One region of the Ewingella sp. S1.OA.A_B6 genome, then DNA from elsewhere that is predicted to be linked to it. Evidence: predicted binding sites of a transcription regulator. Region 1 holds the regulator's gene; each other region holds the start of a gene.

The links. Region 1 encodes CRP, which controls carbon source genes, mostly activating them, when cyclic AMP is high. Its sites were predicted from a motif close to ATGTGANNNNNNTCACAT; they were not measured.
Region 2: a site for CRP is predicted at 3,715-3,732, ahead of mlc (sugar metabolism global transcriptional regulator Mlc). Genes of this name have one in related genera too.
Region 3: a site for CRP is predicted at 3,320-3,337, ahead of idnD (L-idonate 5-dehydrogenase). Genes of this name have one in related genera too.
Region 4: a site for CRP is predicted at 2,737-2,754, ahead of msrB (peptide-methionine (R)-S-oxide reductase MsrB). Genes of this name have one in related genera too.

What each region holds. Positions count from the first base shown of each region.
Region 1 covers NZ_JBLJFK010000009.1:15,719-20,599, forward strand. The annotation lists gene ACMV8I_RS15740 (OsmC family protein) at 1-282, opposite strand, end outside; gene crp (cAMP-activated global transcriptional regulator CRP) at 644-1,276, shown strand; gene argD (bifunctional acetylornithine/succinyldiaminopimelate transaminase) at 1,339-2,556, opposite strand; gene ACMV8I_RS15755 (aminodeoxychorismate synthase component II) at 2,723-3,298, opposite strand; gene ACMV8I_RS15760 (putative adenosine monophosphate-protein transferase Fic) at 3,356-3,958, opposite strand; gene ACMV8I_RS15765 (YhfG family protein) at 3,948-4,118, opposite strand; gene ACMV8I_RS15770 (aldose 1-epimerase family protein) at 4,249-4,881, opposite strand, start outside.
Region 2 covers NZ_JBLJFK010000001.1:1,025,163-1,030,043, forward strand. The annotation lists gene fumC (class II fumarate hydratase) at 1-334, shown strand, start outside; gene tus (DNA replication terminus site-binding protein) at 1,044-1,994, opposite strand; gene ACMV8I_RS04945 (MFS transporter) at 2,144-3,391, opposite strand; gene mlc (sugar metabolism global transcriptional regulator Mlc) at 3,824-4,881, shown strand, end outside.
Region 3 covers NZ_JBLJFK010000011.1:21,563-26,443, forward strand. The annotation lists gene ACMV8I_RS17050 (hypothetical protein) at 1-392, shown strand, start outside; gene ACMV8I_RS17055 (GNAT family N-acetyltransferase) at 398-877, shown strand; gene ACMV8I_RS17060 (GNAT family N-acetyltransferase) at 887-1,339, opposite strand; gene ACMV8I_RS17065 (helix-turn-helix domain-containing protein) at 1,383-1,949, opposite strand; gene ACMV8I_RS17070 (benzoate/H(+) symporter BenE family transporter) at 2,085-3,269, shown strand; gene idnD (L-idonate 5-dehydrogenase) at 3,420-4,451, shown strand; gene ACMV8I_RS17080 (DJ-1/PfpI family protein) at 4,534-4,881, shown strand, end outside.
Region 4 covers NZ_JBLJFK010000001.1:1,009,004-1,013,884, forward strand. The annotation lists gene ACMV8I_RS04865 (MipA/OmpV family protein) at 1-426, shown strand, start outside; gene ACMV8I_RS04870 (D-hexose-6-phosphate mutarotase) at 527-1,393, opposite strand; gene gapA (glyceraldehyde-3-phosphate dehydrogenase) at 1,532-2,530, opposite strand; gene msrB (peptide-methionine (R)-S-oxide reductase MsrB) at 2,878-3,291, shown strand; gene ACMV8I_RS04885 (YeaC family protein) at 3,383-3,655, shown strand; gene pncA (bifunctional nicotinamidase/pyrazinamidase) at 3,717-4,334, opposite strand; gene ansA (asparaginase) at 4,344-4,881, opposite strand, start outside.

The DNA of each region.
Region 1 (4,881 bases):
TTTTCCGGTGACAATAAAGTGCAGGTTGATATGAGTGAACAGCCTCGGTGCTTCCTCACGGCGTTCAGACGTCAGTTTGACTTCGCAGTTCTGCACATCGTTGCGGCCCTTTTGCAAGATAGACACTACGTCGATGGCGCTGCAACCGCCCATCGACATCAGCAACATCTCCATCGGGCTTGGGGCTTTATCGCCCGCGTTACCGTCCATTAAAACCTGGTGACCTGACGCAGATTCACCCAAAAACGTCAGCCCTTCTACCCACTTTACGCGTGCCTGCATAATGCCTTACTCCCGCTGCTTTCATTTAAACTGAATTCTTCTCAGACTACCCTTTTAGGAAAAAACCAGCAACGTAACCCGATCGCCATCATGCTGAAGCGAGACAACAGAAGACACTCGCTCAAACCTGTGCTACAAACAGAGCCGATACATACTTTTCAGTAAATTGCGGTGATGGGTTTGTGGTTTTCATATGAAACCACGGTGTTAACAACATTTATAACGCTGTTACACTCCGACTCCCGCTTGCAGCATTACTGGACAGTTCTTATGCTAAAAGGGCGCGCATTTTTAAGACGCCGTACAGGGAACTCTGAGCCCTGTGATTTTGGGCAGCGATAATAACAGAGGATAATAACTAATGGTTCTCGGCAAGCCACAAACAGACCCTACTCTCGAATGGTTCCTGTCTCACTGTCATATACATAAATATCCGTCCAAAAGTACGCTGATTCACCAAGGTGAAAAAGCCGAAACGCTCTACTACATCGTGAAAGGGTCGGTTGCCGTCCTGATTAAAGATGAAGAAGGCAAAGAGATGATACTTTCCTACCTGAACCAAGGTGACTTCATCGGCGAGCTGGGACTCTTCGAAGAAGGCCAGGAGCGTAGTGCATGGGTTCGTGCTAAATCTGCTTGCGAAGTGGCTGAAATCTCTTATAAAAAATTCCGCCAGTTAATTCAGGTTAATCCAGACATTCTGATGCGTCTTTCTGCTCAGATGGCGACTCGGTTGCAAGTGACTTCGGAGAAAGTGGGTAACCTCGCCTTCCTCGACGTGACGGGCCGTATCGCGCAAACTTTGCTGAGTCTGGCAAAACAGCCGGATGCGATGACCCACCCGGATGGTATGCAGATCAAAATAACCCGTCAGGAAATTGGTCAAATCGTCGGCTGTTCACGCGAGACGGTTGGCCGTATCCTCAAGATGCTGGAAGATCAGAGTTTGATCTCCGCTCACGGTAAAACGATTGTCGTTTACGGCACCCGTTGATTCCCTGAAAAACGGCGCGACAGGCAACTGTCGCGCCGTTTTTATTGGAGAATAGGGAAACCTCAAGCGCTCAACACTTTCCCAATGGCTTCCTCAAAGCGATTCATCCCCTCGCTGATGTCTGCGAACTCAATCACCAGGGATGGCGCAAACCGCATGACGTTAGGGCCTGCCACCAACATCATCAGGCCGCAGTCGGCAGCGGCTTTATGGAACTCACTGGCGCGGTTTTTATAGGCGTCAGATAACTCAGCACCAATCAATAACCCCTGACCACGGAATTCTTTGAATACGCAGTATTTCTGATTAATCGCTTCCAATGCCTGAATAAATGCCGCGCGGCGCTCGCCGATGCCAGCCAGAACCTCTGGCGTGTTGATGATATCCAGCGCAGCTTCAGCGACGGCACACGCTAACGGGTTTCCGCCGTAGGTGGTGCCATGCTTGCCGGGTTCCATCACCGAGGCCACGTCTTCCGTCGCCAACATGGCGCTGACCGGGAAACCGCCGCCGAGCGCTTTGGCCGCGGTCAGAATGTCCGGGGTAACGCCGTAATTCATGTAGCTGAACAGCTTACCGCTACGTCCCATGCCGCTCTGCACTTCGTCAAACACCAGCAAAGCCTGATGCTCATCGCACAAATCGCGCAAACCTTGCAAGAATGCCTGAGTGGCTGGCGTAACACCGCCTTCGCCCTGGACCGGTTCAACCACAATGGCGCAGGTGTGATCATCAATGACAGCTTTCACCGCGTCGAGATCGTTGAACGGTACATGCACGATGTCAGCCGGTTTCGGGCCGAAGCCGTCTGAATATTTAGGCTGGCCACCCACGGAAACCGTAAACAACGTGCGGCCATGAAATGCATTATGGAAGGCAATGATTTTGCTTTTGTACGGGCTGTGGCGGTGCGAGGCATAATAGCGCGCCAGCTTGAAAGCGGCTTCGTTGGCTTCTGCTCCTGAGTTGGCAAAAAACACCCGATCGGCAAAGGTGGCATCAATAAGCTTCTGTGCCAATCGCAGTGCGGGTTCGTTGGTAAATACGTTACTGACATGCCACAGAGTTTCACCCTGCTCATGCAAGGCTTTCACCAGCGCAGGATGGCAATGACCGAGTGCCGTCACCGCAATACCCCCGGCGAAATCGACATACTCTTTGCCCTGCTGGTCCCACACACGGCTCCCCTTCCCTTTCACCGGAATAAACTGCGCGGGTGCATAAACCGGCAAAATAACCCGATCAAAAGCGTCACGACTTACCGCTGATTTTTCTGCCATTACCTTCATCCCCTTCAATCCATTACAAGTATATTGCCATTATAAGTATATCTTCAAAACAAAACTAAATATGAAAATATAGTCATAAAATATGCATAAAAAATCACCCGCAGGCAATCGAAAACCAGCTTTTTTGAAAAGTAATTTATTATCACGAATTAACTATCTAAATCTTAAGGAAATTATCCAGCAACTGGTGACCCTGCTCGCTGAGAATGCTTTCAGGATGGAACTGCACACCGTGCAACGGCAGATGATTGTGGGCAATACCCATGATCTCGTCAGGCTGACCATCGCGTTCGGTCCAGGCGGTGAGCGTGAAACAGTCCGGCAGGCTGTCGATGTCAACAATCAGCGAATGGTAGCGCGTCACGGTCAGAGGATTGTTAAGACCACGGAAAACACTCTGTCCGGTGTGACGAATTGGCGAGGTTTTACCATGAACCGCCTGACGTGCCCGCACTACCTGCCCGCCAAAAGCCTGCGCCATGGCCTGATGCCCAAGGCAGACACCGAGGATAGGTAACCGGTTGGCAAAATGGGTGATTGCCGTAAGGGATATTCCGGCGTCGTCCGGCGTACAAGGGCCAGGGGAGATCACCAGATGGGAAGGAGCCCACTGTTCAATATCAGCGAGGCTGAGCTGGTCGTTACGTTTGACCAAAACCTCAGCGCCCAGCTCGCAGAAATATTGATAGAGGTTATAAGTAAAGGAGTCGTAGTTGTCGATCAGCAGCAGCATGGCGGTCCGGGTCTTCAGTCGATGAAAGTACCCGGCCGATTCTACCCACTTTCGTGGCTAGTTGCCGCTGTCGATTTCACTGACAACTTTCTTGAAGACATCCTTCAGCAATTTTTCGTTACCGAACGCCGCCGCTTTATTAGCTTCCAGCCAGCTCTCCTGCCCGACTTTTGACCAATGAATATCATAACCCGCATGAATAATCAGTTGCTCGAAGAAGATACGCTGTGCGCGGCCATTCCCTTCACGAAACGGGTGCAGCAGGTTGATACCGGTATAATAGTGAGCCAGTTTCTTACAAAGTCCATCAAGCGGCAGGTCCGCCAGATAGCCTTCGTCCTCCAGCGCCTGCATCAGCGCATTACCCTCTTTTTCGATATAGGCAAAGTGGCAGAAAGGTGTTTCATCTTTGTAGATGTCCATTTCGCGCAGCTCACCGGCCCAGGTATAGATATCCTGAAACAGCGTCTGATGAATGGCACAAAGATGCGGCAAACCCATTGCAGGTTGGCCCAGCGTAATCGTGGCCGCACGCAGCGCGGTAAAGGCCATTTCGGCCTGCGCCAGACGGTTAGCTTCGTGGATTTCCAGTTTATTTTTCAGCACATCAATACCAGGATAGACATACGTATCGACGCCTGCGTTCAGTTTATCGTTCATAGTGCGCCCTCAAATCTTCAAGCCGTTGAGCAATTTGCTCATCACTTAGCCTGACCTGGTCGATTTGCAATCCATCCAGCTGGCTGCTGGCCATGAAGTTGTGGTTTTGACGCTCACGGAACAACTGTTCTTTCTGTTTTAGGGTCGGTTTAGTACTCATCTCAACTCCTCTGGCATGGGTTTTTGACACCGGTCTTCCAAGGGTAAGTATAGACAGGGAAAGGCCGACGAAAAAAACCAACAAAAAGGCGCCACCGGGGCGCCTTGAAAAAACTCATATTTCAGGATGATCACTCAACGGCGATAGGCTTATCGCTGGTTTCGGTTTTCTGAGTGCCCTGAATCGTTTTAACCCGTTGCTCAAATTTACTTACCGCGGCAGCATCTGGCAGCAGCGAGTAAGTCAGTTCAAAAACTGTACTCTGCCCAGGTTGCAGCTGTTTCACACGGCCCTGCTTACGTTCGATGGTCACTGGATAGGCATAGTTAGTGCCAGGTTCAATGCCAGTGACGTATCCTTGTTTCAGTGTGTCCGTGTTTTTCCACAAGGTCAACAAAGGTAACTGATGAGTATTGAACTCAATCGACGCACCTTTGTTACCGGCTTTGTTAACTACACCTGCAACTGTTTTACCCTGTGCATCGGCGTAAGGCACCATATTGAAAACCATTTCATCAAAGTTTTTGGTCGGACCGGCGTAGGTCTGCCAGTCGTTCATGCCTTTTTTGGCATAATCATTGAAAGGTGAAATTGATTTCACCGGGGCGATGAAACGCGCGCCCTGCTCAAGGATTGGCTGGCCAAAATTGCTGTGATAGATAATCTGGTAGTCATGTGGGTAATCAGACTGGTTGGTCAGGGTGTCGTGAATAGTCCAGGAGTGACTGCCCGGCACATAACGCAGCTCGGTCCAGGTTTCCAG
Region 2 (4,881 bases), on a different contig from region 1:
CTTCGAGCTGAACGTTTTCCGCCCGATGGTGATCCACAACTTCCTGCAATCCATCCGCTTGCTGGCCGACGGCATGCGTGGTTTCAACGAGCATTGTGCGGTAGGTATCGAACCTGTACGTGACCGTATCACTCAGTTGCTCAATGAGTCACTGATGCTGGTGACGGCGCTTAATACCCATATTGGTTATGACAAAGCGGCAGAGATCGCCAAGAAAGCCCATAAAGAAGGGCTGACGCTGAAAGCCTCCGCGCTGAAGCTCGGTTATCTGACCGAAGCCCAGTTTGACGAATGGGTACGGCCAGAAGATATGGTAGGAAGTATGAAGGGGTAAACTGGGGTCAGTTTTATCACCTTTTAGTTACAAATTTAAATGCAAGGTCGCGGGCTCGCCGCCCACACTGGCCCAAAGGGTTTTAAACGAAACCCTTTGGAATCCTGCGTTTTTTGCTGCTGTAGCATCGAGGCTGCGCTGGTCACAATGGCCGTGTTTCAGGGGCCGCAATAATAGCCGCAAAATGTCAGCCCTACGGGCTTCCCGGCTGCGGGTTTACTCGACCTTTGGCCTCGCCCTTCGGGCCGTCGCAGTGCGACGTTGTCTCGCTACGCTCGGCTTAAGCCAACGGTAAAGATGTTGTCTCTCCACCGACTTGCCGGTGACATTTTGAATGCGGCCGAAGCTTCTTTAAAACTCCAAACCCAAACCCAAACCCAAATTCCAATTCAAAAGCAGACTTGTATTCGTTTTTAAAAAAGCCAAGGCCGCGTTCAAAACGACGTCGAATGAGTGGTGAGAAACGGTGAGAGTTTTCTTCGAGCTGATCCGAACCCGAAATAAGAGCACCGCGCAGCGGCGGAGTTTGCGGCTATAACGGAAATTCCTGAAACATGTCCATTGTGACCAGCGCAGGTGCTGTTTTTAAAAGAACCCGGGATTCTCAAGGGTGGTGGCGATAAGCCATCCTTGAGGCCAGTTTGGGTGGCAACCCAAGGTTTTGACGTTGAATTTAAAAAGCGACAGAGGAACGCAACCGCCCCAAACCTTAAGCGTCCAATTGGTCCGCCGACCAATCCGTGTAAAGGTGTAACCTTTTAATTAGCAGATTGAGCGACTGCGCCACCGGTTTATATTTATGTTTCACTGTGCCAGCATCGTAATCCAACAATTCGCCAATTTTAGGCGGCTGGACGGTCGGCGTTTTCAAACACAAAGCGATAAGCGGCATTGGGCAGGGGTGTTGCACCTGTTTCTGGCTGTTGCGATACCACACGCGGGCGATGGGTTGTACCTTCACCGGGCGTTTGATTTTCAGGATGGCATGTTCAGGAATGCGCTTAACGTCATTTATCTCGCGAGTAATGTTATCTGCCCACTGATCGCGACTGTAAGGCGGTACTGAACGTCCAGCGGTCAGGCTTTTATCCAATTGAGCCAGAATTTCTCCACGGCTGACATTTTTTATAATGTGCTTATTTGCCCAACCAAAACGCACGGAATCAGGGTCATTCAGGAAGGATATTGTCCGGTAGGCATTTAGCGTGATCAACCCGCGCAGGTGGGTATGCACGAACTCAAAGCGCTGCTCCCTGGCCAGGCCAGATTCCACCGTGACAATATGCTCCAACTCAGCTTTTAATTTGTTTACTTCTTCAATCAACAGCAGGGCGGCCTGATGTTCTGCTGCATCGACCGCGTAGCACAGTACTCCAGGCAGACGAACGGCAGATTTACTGCTGATATTCTCGCCATGATGATGAATAAACAGATTCTGAAAATGTTGTAGCGCGAGCTGGTGGGCTGCCTCACCGGTGTGGTGGGTAACCTGAATACGTTCGGCTGGGTTGAGCTCTTCACCTTTAGCAATATCGGGCAAACTGAATACGCGGGCCTGCAATAAATCGATCTGTTTTAAAAACCGGCTGAGATCGCCCAAAGCCAGTTCGAGTTCGTTGAAGCACTCGTTCATTCGGGCAATCAGGTCATAATGGGCCATATACTCTCCATTTAGTTACAACATGCAATTTAGTATAAAACAACTCAGCGTGCACACCTCAATTATATCCATCGCATTCAATCCAGTGTCATAGTGTCAGGCAGAAGTTGAAGGGGCACAACGCCCCTTAGATTTAGCCTTAGATTCAATTAAGATTTTAGATCTGGAACTGTGCGGGCTTCCTCCTCCAGATTCATCAGTCGGTATCCAACGATGATCGCCACGACCAGCATCGAACTGATAAACGCGGTTATGCCGTACCAGCCAAAGCTTTTCCAGAAGTAACCGCCAAGAGTCCCTGCAACGCTAGAACCGGCGTAGTAGGAGAATAAATAGAGTGACGATGCCTGACCTCTGGCACGACGGGCGCGGCGCCCAATCCAGCCGCTCGCTACAGAATGGGCAGCAAAAAAACCACCGGTGACTAAAATCATGCCGATGAAAATCGCCCACACGGGTGAGAATGCAGTGATCAGGATCCCGATCAACATCAGCGCGGTAGAACCCATCAATACCGGGCCACGGCCATAAACACCGGTCAGCGCACCCGCCTTTGGCGAACTGTAGGTGCCCATCAGGTAAACCACTGAGATCAGGCCAACCACCGCTTGGCTAAGATAATAGGGCGAACTGAGCAGTCGATAACCTATGTAGTTAAATAGGGTAACGAAGCTGCCCATCAATAAAAAACCTTCGGCAAACAACATTGGCAACCCTCTGTCGCGCCAATGTAGCTTAAAATTAATCAACATTTTCCGGGGTTTCAGAGAGCTGGCACGAAAATGTTTCGACGGCGGCAAAATACGCCAAAACATGATGGCTGACGCCAGCGCAAACAGCCCGACGACTGCCACCGCAATACGCCATGAAAAAAAATCGGTCAGCACGCCGCTGACCAGACGCCCGCTCATACCACCGATCGAGTTACCGCTGATATAAAGGCCCATCGAGAAGGCCACCACGCTGGGGTGGATCTCTTCACTCAGATAGGTCATAGCAACTGCGGCAACGCCGCTGAGGGATAGACCCACAAGTGCGCGCATCAGTAATATACCGTTCCAGCTTTGCATAAATGCACAAATCAGCGTACAGATTGCCGCCAGCATCAGCGCGACCACCATGACCGATTTACGCCCAACAGCGTCGGAGACCGGCCCGGTAAAAAGTAAACCTATCGCCATCAGACCGGTCGACAATGACAGCGATAGACTGCTGTTGGCCGGAGACACGCCGAAGTCATGTGACAGCACGGGTAAAATGGGTTGCACGCAATACAGCAGAGCGAAGGTCGCCAGACCGGCCGAAAACAGTGCAAGCGTCACCCGAATAAACTGCGGCGTGCCGCGTTTGATGAACGGCTTTTTAGACCGCGCAGAATAGGATGTGACAGAGAGTATTGGGTCATCGTTAACCGAATTGTGCTGATTGACCGAAAGATGGCTGGAATCTGATACAGCAGACTGACGTCCGGTGGTAGTCACTTAAGATCCTTAGCAAACGCATTTCATACAACTAAAGTTGTAAATGTATGAAAATTTTAACAGGACGACTTACTTTGTCTAATCTATCCGGAAGTAAATATGCTTATGTTTGGATGTAAACTCATCGCTATTGGCGCCATTGTTGCTGTTGCTAAATCATTTGTGAAATTAATGAGGCGGGTCGAATGGCCATGAAACTGCTGTTTTTCCATTCGATTACTATCAAGTTTCTGACCAATATGTGCACTAAATCACATAACGAATCAAATAGTTGACGACATATGGCAAAAACCTCAACATACCCATTAATCTTTATTTTGAAGCGCGAAAAATAACGGAGTTTCTCCTGTGAACCCTGATGGGCTACCCGGACACATTGATCAAATCAAGCAAACCAATATCGGTGTTGTTTACCGGCTGATCGATCAGTTTGGGCCAGTTTCGCGTATCGAGCTGTCTAAAAAAGCGCAGCTTGCTCCCGCCAGTATTACCAAAATTGTCCGTGAATTATTGCAGGCGCACCTGGTTAAGGAAACTGAGTTTCAGGACCCCGGTAGCCGTGGGCGTCCGGCCATTGGTCTGATGCTGGATACTGAAGCCTGGCACTACCTTTCTGCACGTATCAGTCTGGGCTTTATTACCCTTGGTTTACGCGATCTCAGCAGTAAACTGGTGGTTGAAGACGTGCTACCGCTTCCCGCAGATGCTGAATTACCGCTACTTGACCGTATTATCGGCGAGATTGATCGATTTTTTATCCGCTATCAGAACAAACTCGAACGTCTCACGGCGATCGCCATCACTTTACCCGGCATGATCAACGCCCGCTCTGGCGTGGTTCACCGTATGCCATTTTATGCTGACGTAAATGAAATGCCGCTGGGTAGTACACTCGGCGCACACACCGGTTTGCCGGTGTTTGTGCAGCATGATATCGGTGCCTGGACCATGGCGGAGGCGCTGTATGGTGCGTCCCGGGGTTGTAAGAATGTCATTCAGGTAGTGATTGACCACAACGTCGGAGCAGGAGTGATAACCGGTGGGCGTGTTTTACACGCGGGCAGCAGCAGTGTGGTTGAGATAGGCCACACTCAGGTTGACCCCTACGGCAAGCGCTGTTACTGCGGCAACCATGGTTGTCTGGAAACCGTGGCCAGTATTGACAATATTCTTGACCTGGTTCGTCAGCGTCTGGTGACCGCCGCCGGTTCTAGTTTGCAGGGGGTGCCGCTGACTGTCGAAGCCGTGTGTGAGGCCGCTAACCAAGGCGATCAATTGGCCCGCGATGTCATAGTCAGTGTCGGCCATAGCGTGGGGCGAATACTGGCAATCATGGTGAATTTATTTAATCCTGAAAAAGTCCTGATTGGTTCACCACTCAATTTCGCCAAAGAGATTCTGCATCC
Region 3 (4,881 bases), on a different contig from region 1:
ACCTAAAGATGAAATCGTTTGAGAACGGTTTTGTGATCAGTAAGAAAAATAATGTACTGACTTATCAGATAGTCAGTATGTTTTTACTGGGCAACGATGTGACGGCTAACGTGAAAGCTATCGTTGAAAGTCGGATAGGGAAAAATGGGTTAAGTACGGTATTTAAACAAGCTTTCATTGACGTTTCAGGCATGGATAAACCTGAACAGGCCGATGCCAAAGCCAAGCTTCTCCGCGAGTTTGAAAAGATGACCAGTGCAAAACAGGATCTTCTGCCCTACAGCGCGATTGTCCTCAACGACAAGGGCTACGTCATCACCACAGTGGAAAGCAACGGCACCAGCGTCAGCGAATGCTTTGTTACCCCCTATAAAAAACCCACTAAGGATTGATCCTCATGACAGTACTGTCGGCGATGAGCAAAGCGTTTTACCCGCAATTTTTTGAGCAACTGGTCACGGACTATGCCAAAGAAAATGTCGCCTCAGGCCGCTGGGCAGCGGAAAACGCACTGGCACGTTCGCAGGATGAAATAGCACGGTTGCTGCCACAGGGCATCGCCACGCCGGAAAATTATTTGTTTGAAATTAAAACCAATGTCGATGGGCAAACTGCCGGGTATATCTGGTTTGCTGTCAGCGATCGTCAGGGCGAACGCAGCGCTTTTATCTATGAAGTGTCGGTGTTTAGCGAATTTCGCCGTCAGGGCCACGCCCGCGCTGCCTTTTGGCAGTTGGAAGAGAAAGTGCGTGAACTGGGTTTGAAATCCATCGGACTGAATGTGTTTTACCACAACAATGCGGCGCAGGCGCTGTATGCTAGCCTGGGCTATGCGCCGACCAATCTGACCATGGTAAAAGCGTTAAAAGCGGTTTAACAGCGCCCATCAGCGCTGATATTTGATGAAATCCGTCAGTACTCCAATACGGTCATACAGTTTGCGGGCCGTGTGATTGGCCGTTTTGGTGGTCCAGTAGACGTTGGCTTTATCGTTCTGGTCAGCGTACTCGTACACTGCTTCAATCAATTTCTGCCCGACACCCAACTTGCGCGCGCTTTCATCGACGTATAAATCCTGCAAATAGACCACCTGCTGCATATGCCAGCCGTGATCGTGATTGATGCAGTTCACCAACCCGACCAGTTTTCCCTGATATTCCGCCACATAGCCAAACATGCTGACATGGTCAGGCTGCGACAAACGCTGAAAGGTATAGTCGAACTGCGCTGGGTCAAGCTCTGACTGATAAAAGTCCAGATAATCGCGCCACAGAATTTCCCAACTTTCACGATCATTAGGGGTGAGTGGGCGAACCATGATGGCTGGCGATGAACTCATATAACGCTCTCCTCAAATAAACCGATACAGCAGGAACACCCCATCAAGGCCAAGTGTAGGGATAATGTATCAGGTCATGAAAACGGACGATATCTGCACTTTCATTGCGGTAGGCATGCGGGCAATCCGCAGTAAAGCGCAGTGCTTCCCCGGCGCAGAGCGTACGTATGACACCATCCACTTCTAGCGTTAACTGCCCCTCAAGCACGATCGCGTGTTCAATCACGCCTTTTTCGTGTGGCGACGATTCACTGACGCCGCCTGGCTCCATCTCGATCAGGAACATGTCCATGCGCAGCGCGACATCAAAAGGAAACAGTGGCACGACGCGCATACCCGAGGTCTCGCTGTTAAACATAGCCAACAGGTCATGGCGATGTAGCGTTGATGACATTTTGGGCGGCGTTTCGATAAATTCTGAAAACGATATATTCAACCCGCTGGCTATTTTCCACAGCATTGCCACCGTCGGGCTGGATTCCCCACGCTCAATCTGGCCGAGCATGGCCTTGCTCACGCCGGTTTTTTCCGCCGTTTGGCTGAGACTCCAGCCGCGTTCAGCGCGCACCGTTTTAAGTTGCCTGCCGATCCGTTGGGCGAGTTCTTGCATAGGGCTTCCTTCATTCAGCAACCTGAATGGGTGTTGTGCGTTATAACGCACAGTGATATGTTGAGCGCAGTACCTGTGCGCTATAACGCACAACAGAATACCGCCGTCGTCGCCTGACCAGAAGGATTTTCAATCATGAATTCCCATTTAAAGGATTTCACCTTTTCCGCCGTGCTCGCCGGCTTTGTCGCGGTGATGGTCGGTTACACCAGTTCGGCGGCGATTATTTTCCAGGCTGCCGAGGCAGCGGGTGCCAGCGTGGCGCAAATCGGCAGTTGGCTGACGATGCTGGGCCTTGGAATGGGTATAACATCCATCGGGCTATCGCTCTGGTACCGCACACCGGTGGTCACGGCCTGGTCAACACCCGGTGCGGCGCTACTGGTCACCAGCCTGCCCGGCACCTCAATTAACGACGCCATCGGGGTATTTATTTTCGCCACCGGGCTGATTCTGTTATGCGGCGTAACCGGCCTGTTCGCTCGCCTGATGAAATATATTCCGCAAGCGCTGTCGGCAGCGATGCTTGGCGGCATTTTGCTGCGCTTCGGGCTGGATGCTTTCACTTCGCTGCAAAGCAATTTTCCGCTGGCGGGCGCGATGTGTCTGGTGTATTTGCTGGCCCGCCGCCTGCTCCCACGCTACGCGATTGTCCTGACGCTGGCTGTCGGGCTAATTGTCGCGGCGTGGCAGGGGGAAATCGCCTCACAGGATCAGGGCCAGAGCATGGCGTTTGCGATGCCAGAATTCATCATGCCGCACTTCACGCTCTCTGCGCTGCTGGGTATTGGTATTCCGTTTTTTGTCGTCACTATGGCATCGCAAAATGCGCCCGGCATTGCCACCCTGAAAGCGCACGGCTATAACCTGCCGGTGTCCCCTCTTATTTCATGGACGGCGCTGACTGCGTTGGTTTTGGCACCGTTCGGCGGTTTTACCTTCTGTATTGCCGCCATTACTGCCGCAATTTGCATGGGGGAAGATGTGCATCCTGATCCCAAAAAACGCTATATCGCAGCCGTGGCAGCGGGAGGATTCTATCTGCTGGCCGGTCTGTTTGGCGGCTCGATTGGCATGCTATTTACCGCATTGCCGACGCCGCTAATTCACACCATCGCCGGGCTGGCACTGCTGGGGACAATTTCCGGCAGCTTACACCGCGCACTGGCTGAAGAGAGTCAGCGCGATGCCGCCATCGTCACCTTCCTGATCACCGCTTCAGGTCTTTCGCTGCTCGGCATCGGTTCAGCCTTCTGGGGTTTGGTGGGTGGGGTGATCACGCACTTTATTCTGAGTTACTCGCGCCAAAGAACGGTGTAAAAGTTGAGGTCGTTCAAGTTCTGAGTAACAGTTTTTCGTAACACGGCTTAAAGTGACTTTGATCACATTTCTGTCCGGACAAACCCTCTTTACTGATGCCTAACCTGCCGTAAATGCTGTCGTCACGGCGTCAAATAAAGAGTGAAAATGATGAATATTGACACCCAATCCTGCGTCGTCACCGGTAAAAAAGATGTCTCCGTGGTCGATCAGACGATTGATTACCAGGGCCAGGGAACGCTGGTCAAAGTTACCCGTGGCGGTATCTGTGGCTCGGACCTGCACTATTATGAACACGGTCAGGTCGGCGATTTTAAAGTGCGTGAAGCCATGGTACTGGGCCATGAAGTGGTCGGCGTGGTCGAGCAATCGGATACAGACCGCCTGAAACCGGGCCAAAAAGTGGCACTCAACCCCAGCAAACCATGCAAGGCCTGTAAATACTGTCTGTCCGGCGATGAGAACCAGTGCACCACCATGAAATTCTTCGGCAGCGCGATGTACTTCCCGCACATCAACGGCGCATTCACACAGTATAAAATCGTCGACAGCAGCCAGTGTATTCCCTTTGATAGCAAGGTCAGCGACCGCCTGATGGTATTCGCCGAGCCGCTGGCGGTCGCGATCCACGCCGTCAATCAGGCCGGAGATATTCAGGGAAAAACCGTGTTTGTTTCCGGTGTCGGCCCGATTGGTTGTCTGATTGTGCTGGCCGCTAAGGCAAAGGGCGCTGCTGAAATCATCGTAACCGACCCAAGTGAGCGCTGCCGTACACTGGCGCTGGCGGTCGGGGCAAGTAAAGCACTGGACGCCGCACAGGGCGATTTCTCCGCCTACCAGGCTGAGAAAGGCTTTTTCGATGTGTCCTTCGATGCCTCCGGCCACCCTTCTTCCATCCGCCGCTGTCTGGAAGTGACCCGTGCGCGCGGCACGCTGGTGCAGGTCGGTATGGGGCCGGTGGTGAATGATTTCCCGCTGATGATGCTGATTGCCAAAGAGATTAACTGGGTCGGCAGCTTCCGCTTCACCGAAGAGTTCAACACGGCAGTAGAGTGGCTGGCGAATAAAACCGTCGATCCTATGCCGCTGCTCTCCGCCGAGTTCCCACAGGAGAATTTGGTGGAAGCGCTGGAGTTCGCACTGGATAAATCTAAAGCATCAAAAGTGCAGTTGGTTTTCTAGTCTGCAACTTTACTCACAATATTAAAACATCGTTTCATTTTATGATGTCCTCCTGATTTTTACTTTCACGAGGACATTTTTTATGCAAAAGGACAACGCGAAGAAACAGGTCGCATTGCTGCTGGCTGATGGATTTGAAGAAGGCGAAGCGGTGATCGTGCTCGATATTCTGGAGCGGCTGGAGATTCAGGTCACAACGCTGGCCTGTCAGGAAGACCAGACCCTGCGCAGTTATCACGGTATTCAGATGCAGGCCAATCAGCGACTGAGCGCACAAGGCGACCGCCTGTTTGATGCGGTGGTGATGCCTGGTGGACCGGAAGGCTCAATGGCGCTGGCGGCCAGCAAAGAGGTGGTGGAATTTGTCCGCCGCCACGACGAGGCCGGTAAACTGATTTGTCCGCTGTGTTCTGCGGCCGCGCGCGTGCTG
Region 4 (4,881 bases), on a different contig from region 1:
ACTTTGATGGGGGGACTGGCTTATTCCCATAATGAGGATTGGGGGACACTGCGTACCACCTTCAATGGCGATGTGCTGGATAACAGCGATGGTTTAGTGGCTGATGTCGCATATCTGTATGCATTCCATGCGGACAACTGGGCGCTGGTTCCCGGTGTCGGTGTGGCATGGAACAGCAGTAATCAGAACCAATATTATTACGGTATTAACAGTAATGAATCACGCCGTAGTGGCTTGAGTTCCTACTCGCCTGGCGACAGTTTCAGTCCTTATGTAGAGCTTTCTGCCAAATACAATTTCACCAAAGAGTGGCAAGGTTTCTTTACTGGCCGTTATATTCGTTTAGCTAGCGAAGTAACAGACAGCCCAATGGTTGAGAAAAACTATATCGGCGTACTATGGACCGGCGTGACGTACAGTTTCTAAGGCGTCAATGCGTTAAATTGGTGCGCTGAAGGTGACTTAATGGGGCTTTATGCCCCATTTGCACATTTGTGGTGCGTGGAATAACAGTATGGAAAGGCAACTATCGCTGGCTGATGGTCATTGCCAGTTTCGCTGGTGTAGCTGAGGTGCTTTTTTGTGGTGCGCTCACGCTAGCTGTTTCAACACAAACCATGGTTTTGTAGCTGTTATCAGCCATATCTTTCATGCTTGCGGACAGTTCGGCACCTGGATTCCAGGCCACCACATCACTGTTGAAATGATGTTCTATCACCAAGGTTCGTTCCAGTGAAGAGTCGATAATCAGACTGGTGGCCTCCGGCGTAGTAAAGATGCGGTCAGTCTGGCCATTGAAAGTCAATGCACCTTGTTGCTGGGCTGTTTTGCCACCATCCACTTTATCTATGTAGTTTCTACCCAACCCTGACACTTTTACTTTATCGATATCGCCAATATTGAAATAAGCGTGCAGCGCACTGGTCGTTTCAAAATCACCGTCTGATTCCAGCTCAATATGGCACTCGGCGCCAAGCTCAAAGCGGGCGGTGAGGGTGAAATCATGCGGCCATAGCTTGAGGGTCTCCGCGCTCTGTTTCAAGGTCAGAATCAGTTCTACGCCTTGCTCATTTTCCTGATGAGAGGTCAACTCCCACGCAAGAATGCGTGCAAAACCATGGGAAGGTTGGCCAGCCGGGCCAAACCATGGCCAGCAAATCGGTACGCCACCGCGAATAGCCACGCCATTTTTAAACGCAGATTCGCTGCTCATCCACAATACTGGCTGTTCACCCTGTGGCTGATAGGCCAGTAGATGTGCACCTTGCAGGGTAATGGCTGCGCGTACTTTAGGATGGTCGATCACCAGAACGGGTAATTCATCAATCTGACGCTGGCTGATCACCGGCGTAATGGTTTTCAAAACGGGAAGGGTAAATAGTTGTGCTGTCATGAGATGGGTCCTGTGATTTTATTATAAATCCAGACCGGTGATGAACGGCTGCTTCACTGACCTTTGGTGCTTACTGTTATGCAGAAAGCAAAAGGGCGACTTGACGTCGCCCTTCAATCAGTTCATCACATCGGCCAATTATTTGGAGATGTGTGAAATCAGATCCAGAACTTTGTTTGAGTAGCCAGTTTCGTTATCGTACCAGGCAACCAGTTTCACAAAGTTGTCGTTCAGCGCGATACCTGCTTTAGCATCAAACACAGACGTCAGTTTTTCACCGTTGAAATCGGTAGAAACAACGTCGTCTTCGGTGTAGCCCAGAACGCCTTTCAGGTCGCCTTCAGACGCTGCTTTTTTGATTACTGCGCAGATATCTTTGTAAGACGCGCCTTTTTCCAGACGTGCAGTCAGGTCAACTACAGATACGTTAGGAGTTGGAACGCGGAATGCCATACCCGTCAGTTTACCGTTCAGAGCAGGAATAACTTTACCTACTGCTTTAGCTGCACCGGTAGAAGAAGGGATAATGTTCTGAGATGCGCCACGGCCGCCGCGCCAGTCTTTATGAGACGGGCCATCGACAGTTTTCTGCGTTGCGGTAGTTGCATGAACAGTGGTCATCAGGGCTTCAACGATACCAAAGTTGTCGTTGATAACTTTAGCCAGTGGTGCAAGGCAGTTAGTGGTGCAAGATGCGTTAGAAACGATTTCCTGACCTTTATATTCTTTATGGTTTACGCCCATAACGAACATAGGGGTGTCATCTTTAGATGGACCCGTCAGAACAACTTTCTTCGCGCCAGCTGCAATGTGTTTACGTGCAGTAGCATCATCCAGGAACAAGCCAGTAGCTTCAGCAACAACGTCAACGTTAACTTCGTTCCATTTCAGGTTAGCTGGGTCACGCTCAGCAGTAACACGGATGGTTTTGCCATTAACAACCAGATGACCGTCTTTAACTTCAACGGTGCCGTTAAAACGGCCATGTGTTGAGTCGTACTTCAGCATGTATGCCATGTATTCAGCGTCTAACAGATCGTTGATTGCTACGATCTCAATGTCAGAACGTTCTTGAGCAGCACGGAAAACAATGCGGCCGATACGGCCAAAACCGTTGATACCTACTTTGATAGTCATATATTCCACCAGCTATTTTTTAGTGAATAAAAGGTTGGTTGTAAAATTACAAAAACCTCGCTGAGCGTCAAGCGGAATCGTGTCAATTCTTGCTGTAAGTCAAAGCTCAGACTCACTTTTGCTCTGATATTGCACATTCCGTTTTTTAATCGGCTATAACCTACATGGGGACGATATGCCGAATATAAAGTGCAGTAACAACAAATATGTGATTTATGTCGCACACTGTTCTTACTTAACGCCGATGGCACACAGTTTAAGCCAAAACAGGCAGACTCGTTGTTAATTTTTTGTTATTATTAGCTGTTATTTTAGTTGATTTCCCTACCTGGCAGAGAATGACAACCATGGCCAATGAACCCAAAGAACCGACTCCGCAAGTGCAACTCACTGAAGTACAACATTATGTGACTCAAGAGCACGGAACTGAACGTCCGTACTCCGGTAAACTACTGCATAACAAGCGCGATGGGATCTACCATTGTCTGGTTTGCAACTCACCGCTGTTCTACTCCGATACCAAGTTTGACTCCGGATGTGGCTGGCCAAGTTTTTATCAACCGGTCACCCATGACGCAATTAATTATCTCACTGATAATACACACAATATGGAAAGGGTTGAGATTCGCTGTGCCAACTGCGGTGCCCACCTCGGTCACGTCTTCCCTGACGGCCCAGAGCCTACGGGTGACCGCTATTGTGTCAATTCCGCGTCAATGAGTTTCACCGATGGCGAGAACGGTGACACAACGGCCGGTTGAGTGTTAATGGGCATGTAATTTAAACGACAAAATCGATTCAGCCATTATTCATCCTTAGGTGAATAATCAGCCGAGATGAAGAGAGCTGTTGATGGAAATTAATGAGTTGGTCGGCGTGATGACGCCGGAGATTTATCAGCGCCTGTCGCAGGCAGTCGAGTTGGGAAAGTGGCCTGATGGCGTAGCGCTGACATCGGAGCAAAAAGACAACAGCTTACAGATGGTGATGCTGTACCAGGCGCGCCATAATAGTGATGCTCAGCATATGAGTATTGGCACTGACGGGCAGATTGTCACCAAGTCGAAGCAGGAACTGAAGCAGCAATTTGCGCAGGAAACATTAATCCGTATTAAACCTGAGTAGATCCCGACACCAAGGGCGCTTGATTGCGCCCTTGTACATTCTGTCGAAAGAGTAAAGTCGTTTAGTCCAGTGCAAGCACTGTCGCGCCGGCACGCTGCATTTCTTCTATAGCCTGCTGACTATCTTGTGGAGAAATATTTACCCCCCGGCACCCTTCAACCAACAGTGACACCTGGTAGCCCAATTCCAGTGCGTCCAGCACCGTAAATTTGACGCAATAATCGGTCGCCAGACCCATTACCAACACCTGTTCAATCTGCTGCTGCTGTAGCCAGCCATGCAGTGTGGTTGGAGCACGGTGGCCGTTATCGAAGAACGCGCTATAACTATCAATTCCGGCGTTTTGGCCTTTGCGTACCACATAGTCAATGGCATCGCGGTGCAGTAGCGGATGAAAATCAGCGCCGTGCTGCTCCTGTACGCAGTGTACTGGCCACCATACTTGCGACAGTCCGTCGAGTTCACCTGCAGTCCATGGTTCAGTGCCTGCATTTACAGCAAAACTGCCGTGGTTATACGGATGCCAGTCCTGTGAAGCCACCACGTCGATCCCCTGATCCTTACAGACCTTGATGGCCTGATTTGCGACGCTTATCACCGCATCACTATCCTTCACCTCCAGCGCACCGCCACGGCAGAAATCATTTTGCAGATCGACTAATAACAAAGCGCTTTTCATCAAGACTCCTTATTCGGTTAGCTCGCCGCGCAGGTCTTGCTGCATCAACGTACGGATCTCTTCCGGTAATAACGGTTGGCTGAGCAGATAATGGAGTTTAGTCAGCGCAGCTTCGACGGTCATATCAAAACCACTGATCACACCGGCATGCGCCAGGGCATTGCCGGTGGCGTAACCGCCCATATTGACCCGACCCGATATGCATTGTGTCAGGTTGACTACCACGATGCCGCGTTCAGATGCCTCTTTTAGCACTTTCAGCAGGTCGCCTTTTTGTGGTGCATTGCCGACCCCGTAGGAGCGCAGAATAAGCGCTTTAACGGGCTGCATCAGAAAGTTTTGTACCACCTCAGCAGAAATGCCCGGGTAAATCGTGACAACACCAATTGGCTGCGGGGTGATGTCATGTACCTTCAGCGTACCCGCCACCACCGGTAGCGATGGCGTAGACAGCCGGCGGATATGGATACCCGCTTCCAGCAGCGGCGCAAGATTGGGTGATGCGAAAGCGTCGAAACCATCGGCGTGAGCTTTGGTGCTGCGGTTA